DNA from 2 places in the Aerococcus sp. Group 2 genome. Region 1 is predicted to be linked to the other one. Evidence: riboswitches for the same ligand, from Rfam matches in the RefSeq annotation. Region 1 holds a riboswitch; the other holds the start of a gene.
What was found. A riboswitch is a leader RNA that binds a small molecule or an ion and turns the genes downstream of it on or off. The one in region 1 is predicted to bind FMN.

Region 1 (4,321 bases):
CCCCTCGCTTTTGACCCATCTCTGGTACTTGGGAGTCTACCTACAGTCGCTGGTGGTCTTTTATTTCATCTATGGCTTACTGAGACGGCGACTGACCAAACAGCGTTTTACTTATTTTTTGATCGTCTTAGCCTTGATGTCAGTGGCCTGGATGGCTTTTCTCTTTACTCCGGGTCAAGACCCCAGTCGGGCCTACTATGGGACCGATAGCCGCTTATTTTCCTTTTTATTAGGGAGTATCGCTTTCTTGATGGGGGAAGAAATCATAGGCTTCTCAGATCGGCTGCTTAAGACGTCTTGGACGCCAGACTTAATTGCCCTAGTGACTGCTGGTATATTAGCAGTCTTGATGAAGTTCTTGACCGATTCATCCCTGTGGACCTATTATGGGGGCATGTTGGTCTTTGACCTATTGGTAGTCTTATTTGTTTTAGCTATTGTCCAAGACCAGTCCTTTATTGGTAAGGCTCTTCGCTTTAAGCCCTTGGCCTTTATCGGGCGGAAGAATTATTTCGTCTATCTGACCTACTATCCCATCTATATTGTCTTTACTGCCCATGCCAGTCAACAAAACTGGTTTACCATGCAACCCTGGTTACAGGTCTTAGCGATCTTTGTGATTGGTCTACTCCTAGACGCCCTAGTTAACCAGCGCTTAGTGACAATACCGATTTATATACGACCTAAAGGGGAGCCGCTCCGTTTAATTACTGGTTTTCGTCAAGTCCGGGCTAAGGAGACTCCCTGGTACCAAAAAGTCCTCTTTTGGGGCTTTACCCTGGTCCTAGGCTTAGCGCTCTTTGCCCTAGTGACAGCACCCAAGGGAGAAGTGGTGCTCAAGTCCGAGGCTGAAGCGCGGGAGGCCCGAGAAGCTATCGAACAAGCCAACCGGGAAAAGCATACCATTGCTAGTGATAATGACGAAGATATTGAAAAATACCGGCAGTCGCTCAGCCAAGACCAACAGGCCATCGTGAGTGACTTCTCTAATGGGGTCCTCTATCAGGCTAACGGCCTCAGTTTTACCTTCTTAGGAGACTCCTTAACCATCGATGTCTCTAAGGGGATTACGGCTCTCTTCCCACGGTCAAATATCTGTGCCAAGGTGGGACTCCAAGTCTACCAAGCTGGTGAACTGATTGATAGCTTTAGCGCTGATAATGAGATCCAGGATAAAGTGGTGGTAGATTTAGGCGCCAATGGTGGCTTTACTTCCCAACAAATCAACCAATTACTGAAACGCTTTGAAGGTAAGAAGATTTACCTGGTCAATACCCATGTCAACCGGCCTTGGCGCCAACAAGTCAACGAGGCCTTGAAGGCAACCGCTGATAGCAGGAAGGACTGTCAATTAATTGATTGGTCTGGTTACTATGATCAAAATGCCCAAGCCGATTGGCTCAGCCAAGATGGCATCCACTTCTCAAAAGCAGGGGTCAAGGCTTGGACAGACTATGTGGGACGGGCACTAATTGAAGATAATAAGTGATAAATCAGTTGAAATATAGCACTGGTTCCGTTACACTAATAAGAGATTTACAGATATCTTCGGGGCAGGGAGCGTTTCCCGACCGGCGGTAAAAGTCCGCAAGCTATCAAGGGATTGATAGGAATGAACTAGTGTAATTCTAGTACCGACAGTAAAGTCTGATAGGAGAAGAGTGAATACGATAACTATAGCCCCTCCGTTAATTAGAACGGAGGGTTTTATTTTAGAAATGGGGAGACAACTTGGAGTCGATCATCTCTGTCAAAGATGTTAGCTTTCGCTATGATAAGGAAGAAGACAAACAAACCATCAAACAGGTTTCTTTTGATATCTTTGACCAAGAATGGGTAGCCATTATCGGTCATAATGGCTCAGGAAAATCTACCATGGCCAAACTAATTGATGGGTTATTAGAAGCGGAATCCGGCCAGATTACCGTGGCGGGTTTAACACTTAATGAAGCCAATGTCTGGACGATCCGGCAAAATATCGGCCTGGTCTTTCAAAATCCTGACAACCAATTCGTTGGAGCCACGGTTGAAGACGATGTGGCCTTTGGCTTAGAGAATGCTGCGGTACCACACCATGAAATGGTCGAGCGGGTCAATTGGGCCTTAGAAGAGGTCGGCATGTCGGCTTATCGCCAATATGAACCCAGTAACTTATCAGGAGGGCAAAAACAACGGGTAGCCATTGCAGGTATTATTGCTCTCCAGCCCCGGGTGATTATTTTGGATGAAGCCACCTCCATGCTGGATCCAGAAGGGCGCGAAGAAGTGATGGAGGTTATCCGCCGCCTGAAGGAAAAGAGCCAGCTCACCGTCCTATCCATTACCCATGATTTAAGTGAAGCGGCCAGTGCCGACCGGATTTTGGTTTTTCGTCAGGGAGAAATCGTTAATGAGGGCAAACCGGCAGAAATATTTTCTTATGGGGATAAGTTGATCGATATGGGGCTGGGCGTGCCCTTTAGTGTGCAATTAAAAAATGCCCTAGCCCAAGGTGGTTTTTCATTTGAAACAGATTATTATACTGAAGAAGGGTTGGTGGACTGGTTATGCAAATTGAATTCCAAGGCGTAAGTTATGCCTATGGGGCAGGTACTCCCTTTGAAACCTTGTCTTTGCATGATGTGAATTTAACCATTCCCGACCAAAGTTTTACCGCCTTTATTGGCCATACCGGTAGTGGAAAATCAACCGCCATCAAACACCTTAATGGCCTCTTGAAGCCTACCCAAGGTACCGTTCAAATTGGGCCAGACCAGGTGACCAAGAACTCTAAAGGAGAAGTCCTACGCCGTATTCGTAGCCAAGTAGGGATTGTCTTTCAGTTTCCTGAATCGCAACTTTTTGAAGAAACCGTCCTTAAAGATGTCATGTTTGGCCCCTTAAACTACGGAGCTAGTGAGGAAGAAGCTCGTCAAAAAGCCATTGAAGCTCTGGACCTGGTTGGTTTGCCAAGTGAATTATATGACCAATCGCCCTTCGACTTATCGGGTGGACAAATGCGTCGGGTAGCCATTGCTGGGATCCTTGCCATGGAACCCCAAGTCTTAGTCTTGGACGAACCCACGGCTGGCTTGGACCCTAAAGGGCACCGGGACATGATGGCCATGTTCTACCGACTCTATAAGGAACGCCAGTTAACGGTGGTTTTAGTGACCCATCAAATGAATGATGCTGCCCAATATGCCAATCATATTGTTGTGATGAACCGAGGAACGGTGGTCCGTCAAGGGCCCACAGAAGAAATCTTTTCTGATGCTGACTGGCTCAGAGACCATAGCCTGTCACTACCTGATAGTTTAGAATTTAAGGCGGTTTTAGCTGACAAAGCAGGGATTCAACTCCAAGACAATCCGCTAACCGTTGACCAACTTGCGGATAGTATTCTTAACTATTTTGAACTAGGGGAGGTTCAAGATGAAGAATAAATTTATTATGGGACGTTATTTGAACGGGGATTCCCTGGTCCACCGAATGGATCCACGGGCCAAATTGATCATCATGTTCATCTTACTGATCTTTATCTTCTTCGCCAATAATGGCCTGACTTATGGGATCTTAGGACTCTTAGTGGTGGCCTTTGTCTGGCTTACCGGAATTTCTTTGAAAATTTTTCTCAAAGGGTTAAAGCCCATGATCCTATTGATCCTCATTACGGTGGCCTTGCAGTTATTCTTTACCCGGACAGGGGAAGTTTACTGGCAATGGGGCTTTTTAGCTATCACTGATGAAGGCTTATGGAACGCCTTATTTATCTTTTTACGTTTCGTTTACATTATTTTCATTTCTACCATTCTTACCTTAACCACTAAACCCCTGGATATTACCGATGGCTTGGAAAGTTTGATGAAGCCCTTAAAGAATATTCTTCCAGTCCACGAAATTGCCCTAATGCTGTCCATTGCATTACGCTTTGTACCAACCTTATTAGAAGAGACGGACAAGATTATGGATGCTCAATGGGCCCGTGGGGTTGACTTTAGCGAGGGCTCCTTAATGAGCCGGATCAAGGCCATTATTCCCATCTTGGTGCCCCTCTTTGTCTCGGCCTTTGACCGCGCCTACGACTTATCCATTGCTATGGAAGCGCGTGGCTACCAAGGGGGCGAAGGACGGACCAAGTATCGTTTACTCCACTGGCACCAACGCGATACCATGGCTATCGGGCTAGTGGCTTGCGTTTGCCTAGCAATATTAATCTTTAGGTCCTAATGGCCAAGGCAAGTAAAGAATGACAAGAGCGAAAAGCTGGCAGTGATGGCCGGCTTTTCCTATTTATTTGTGATTATATAAGGAGAGAGGCGTTTGATAATTATGCCACAAC
Region 2 (4,321 bases), on a different contig from region 1:
ATTATCCAAGTCTCAGTCTCACCATGAACCCCTTTACTATTGAGGGACCCGAACGTGAGGTAAGGAAATTTTATTACGATTTTTTTGAATTTGGTTACCAGTTAACCCAATGGCCTTTTAATGAGGTGAGTCATCAGGACATTAACAAAATCTCACTCTACTTAAGGCACTCCATGCCTAGCCTAGGACTTTATAGTAGTCACCCCATGTTCCCCATTATTCTTGCCATCAATTTAATTCGTTATAAGCATAAAGACCTGGTCCAAGACAGTTACTTACCAAGGGACCTATCGAGCTTACAAGAATCCTTAACCGCCACAAAAGCCCAATTTACTATCTTTGATATCGAGTATCGCCTAAAGGTATCCATCAATTCTGAAGCCGTCCGTCAACTCTTAGTCGGTCTAGCAACACACACCACCTACTTATCTATCCAAGCCTTACAAGAAGAAATTCGTTCTTCAAATGATCATTCTCAAGCCGTCGCTAACTTCTTTAAAGAATTGGATCAACTAACGACCAGCCAGCAATTAAGTCCTTTAGACCAAGATAAGAAGGATTTGTTGCTTTTATTACTCTATAATTGCTGCCAGGATAAGCTCGATTTAAAGGAAAATGAAAATTATTCTAAGATGCAATTGACTGCTTTAGAAATCAGTAATTTAAAGGAAAAATGGGAACTCATCCTTCCCGGCTTTAACGCCCGTCTACAGCCAATTCTAGAAAGTTTTCAATCCTATTTCAGTAAAGGGCTAATGGCCAAGCGTACGGCTATTATGTTTTCTTATGTCTATTCATTTTATCCCTTAACGATCAATCATTTTTATAAGGACTATAAACGCCTAAATATCGCGGTTTATACCGGTCGTTTCTACAGTACTGGAGAAATCTGTGGAAAACTCCACCTGTTTTTCGGCTCATTAATTGAGGTCACCCCCATCACAGATACTTACTTTATGGAAGACCTAGACCATTCAAGGATTGATATTTTATTAACCACCTACCCCTTATTTAATCTTAAGGGCATAACCATTCATACAATAAAGGATGATCTAACGACTGAAGATTTAGGTTGGATTTACCAAATGATTAACCAACTCAAATTTTCTTAAAGTCCAGGAAGAAGACTACCATCTTCACAACACGAAACATATAAAAATACCAGCTTAAGGAGCCAAGCAAGTATTAGCTTCTCATTAAGCTGGTGTCTTTTTTATTTCAATGGCAAGGGATTTACCTAGCAAATAATAACTGCCCTGAACTAAACTAAACGCCGCTTAGCCACAGGTAAGGCAGCCGATAAAACAATAAAGTTAGCTATCGAAATAATCAGACCCTTGAGTAAATTAAAGGGAACTATGCCATAAAGAATATATTCCTGCATGTTAGGAATTTCGAAATTCATCACAGCCATATAGAAGGGAGTAATGACATAGTAGTTAGCCAAGGAAAGGACAAACGTCATTAATACGCTACCGATTGCAAAAGCAAAGCAGACTTTGACATAGTACTTAGCCCTTTCAACTTGTTTGCTCAAACGAAGATCATAATTACGTAAAATATAGTAAATTGGCAAGCAATAAGAAAGAGTAGCTATGAAAGAAGCCATATCTCCAATTGGGTAACCTGCATTACCGCCTGTTTGCATATAGTGTAAAAAGTTCCGTACAAAAGCAGCCCCTGCACCACTCCATGGACCAAATAAAAAGGTGGTGAATAGGATCGGTACATCAGAAAAATCGACCTTTAAGAAAGGTATAGCAGGCAATATCGGAAAAGAAAACATCATAAGGATAAAGGCAATAGCCCCCATAACTGCGGTAACAATTAACTGACGTGTACTTGTTTTCATAACAATTTCCCCTTTCTTCTTCTCAGTCAGGGTTAATTGTTATTTCTTGAAAATAAAAAATTCCTTTCACCGAAAGTCTTCAATGAAAAGAATTAATTAGTAAGTATTTACTATCTTCTCCCATTCTGACTTTACAGTCGGTACTAGAATTTCACTAGTTCTATCAGCTCACTGATTCGCGGACTATCACCGCCGATCGGGAATCTAACCCTGCCCCGAAGATTTCATTTATTTAATTTTACAAATAAATTATAACCCCATTATAGGAGAAATGCAAGCGTTTTATTTTTGTAAGGCATATTGTTTTAAACGCTCAACTTCAGCTTTTAATAATGGCCGGTATTCACCCACCCCTAGACCTTCAGTCGTTAAAAAACCATAGCGTTCTCGGTTCAAACGTTTTACGGGATGGCCAACTGCTTCAAGCATCTTACGAACTTGACGATTACGTCCTTCATGAATTGTCAACTCAACGGTTGCATTTTCCTTAGCAGCCTTATTTTTCCGAATGCGCGCCTTAGCCTTAGCGGTTTTTTGCCCGTCTATCACTAGACCTTCTTCTAAGCGCTTAAGAGCATCGGGGCTAGGATAGCCCTTTACCTTAGCCACGTAAACCTTATCAATTTCGTAACGAGGATGCATTAATAAATTGGCAAATTCCCCATCATTGGTTAAAAGTAAGACTCCAGTCGTATGATAATCTAAGCGCCCGATAGGATAAATACGTTGGGGGATCTCTTTAAGATAATCAACCACTACTTTTCTGCCCTTATCATCAGCAACAGAAGAAATGACCCCATCCGGCTTATTGAATAAGTAGTAAACGGGTTCTTCTTTGTATATAGGCACCTGGTCAACTTCAACGAGGTCCTTCTTGGTGACCTTAGTGCCGAGTTCAGTAACCACCTGGCCGTTGACCTGCACCCGACCAGCAAGGATTAATTTTTCGGCATCACGTCTCGAAGCCACACCAGCATGGGCAATGACCTTTTGTAATCTTTCCATTATTTATCTCCTTCTTCATCAAATAAGCCCTTATCTTCCTCATCTTCAGGTAAAAGCGATGATATATCAGGGAGGTCGGCTATTGAATTCAATCCAAAATATTGATAAAAATAATTAGTTACTTGGTAAAGAATCGGACGTCCAGGACCCTCTTTTCGCCCTGCTTCTTCAATCAAATCATGCAATAAGAGGCGTTTAATCATGGCTTGCGATTGAACTCCCCTGATTTCATCAATTTCTAATCGGGTAATTGGGCCTTGGTAGGCAATCACTGCCAAGGTTTCCAAGGCTTGTTGGGACAGCTTCAAAGCAAAAGGACTGACTGCATATTTTTGGATTAAGTCAGCATAGATCTTTTGAGTCAGTAATTGATAGCGCCCCCCTAGACATACTAATTCTAGCCCCCGCTGACTATCAGTTTTTAATTTTTTGTCTAAGTTCCATAAACTATACTGGACCTTTTCTTTAGAAAGATCTAAAAGATTAGCTAGTTCCTCTAGGCTAAGACCTTCCTCACCAGCAACGAATAATAAACTTTCGCAAGCACCCTCAATGGTCAATCCCCATCATCCTTCTTTTGTATGCTTATATCTGCAGCAATCTGATCTTGCTGGATAAGTAATTTTCCTTGTTTAACTAATTGTAACAGAGCCAAAAAATAAGTCACCACTTTCTCTCTGTTAGGCTGATTCGAACTCAGCAAAGAAAAAAAGGACAAGTGGTCTGACTCTTGGTCCAAGGCTTCTTCGATACTCATAATCGCCTCATCAATTGTAAAAGTTTCCCCTTTTACAGTTCTTTCAAGTGGTTGTTCCTGCTTCAAGCGTAAAAACATTTTTTTAAAGGCCGATAAGAGGTCTTCACTGCTTACTTCGTTTTCAGGTAAAGGCACAACGGCTTGTAAATCCGAGAGGTCACTGGCCTCTTTAGAGTAACTCAAAGACCGGTCAGCTTGTTTTTCTTCTAAGATGGCTGAGACAGCTTTATATTGCTTATAGGTTAGTAATTGTTGGACTAAATCGGCTCGTGGATCGTCTTCCTCTTCTTTTTCCATAGCTTTTTTGGGTAAGAGTAATTTAGTCTTAATTTCAATTAAACTGGCCGCCATAATCAAGTAGTCACTGGCTAGTTCCAAGTCCCTTTTTTGATGGCGGTGAATTGTTTCTAGATATTGGTTGGTGATATCAACAATGGGAATATCAAAAATATCAACTTCCATCTGCTTAATTAAGTGCAAAAGCAAATCTAGCGGCCCCTCAAAAGCCGCTAGATCGATGTGTAATTCATCATTAGAAGTTTCAGTGTTTTCTTGCTTAGTTTTATTCATAAACCTTCCCCATCGTGATGAATAATATGTGGCATGGTACGTTGCTCATGTAAGGCCCATCCTTTTAAGATATCAGACATAGCTAGTGAGCCGCTAATGGTATACATAGGAAATTCCTGGGTTAAAGCAGTCAGCAT

Region 2: another riboswitch for FMN. It lies ahead of JFU01_RS07600 (ECF transporter S component); the one in region 1 lies ahead of JFU01_RS07975 (energy-coupling factor ABC transporter ATP-binding protein).

What each region holds. Positions count from the first base shown of each region.
Region 1 covers NZ_CAJHPA010000006.1:59,549-63,869, reverse strand. Annotated here, with positions in the region: gene JFU01_RS07980 (acyltransferase family protein) at 1-1,489, shown strand, start outside; FMN riboswitch at 1,541-1,666, shown strand; gene JFU01_RS07975 (energy-coupling factor ABC transporter ATP-binding protein) at 1,732-2,571, shown strand; gene JFU01_RS07970 (energy-coupling factor ABC transporter ATP-binding protein) at 2,547-3,425, shown strand; gene JFU01_RS07965 (energy-coupling factor transporter transmembrane component T family protein) at 3,415-4,209, shown strand; gene truA (tRNA pseudouridine(38-40) synthase TruA) at 4,312-4,321, shown strand, end outside.
Region 2 covers NZ_CAJHPA010000005.1:124,870-129,190, reverse strand. Annotated here, with positions in the region: gene JFU01_RS07605 (helix-turn-helix domain-containing protein) at 1-1,112, shown strand, start outside; gene JFU01_RS07600 (ECF transporter S component) at 1,262-1,852, opposite strand; FMN riboswitch at 1,961-2,079, opposite strand; gene JFU01_RS07595 (pseudouridine synthase) at 2,135-2,857, opposite strand; gene scpB (SMC-Scp complex subunit ScpB) at 2,857-3,417, opposite strand; gene JFU01_RS07585 (segregation and condensation protein A) at 3,414-4,184, opposite strand; gene JFU01_RS07580 (reductase) at 4,181-4,321, opposite strand, start outside.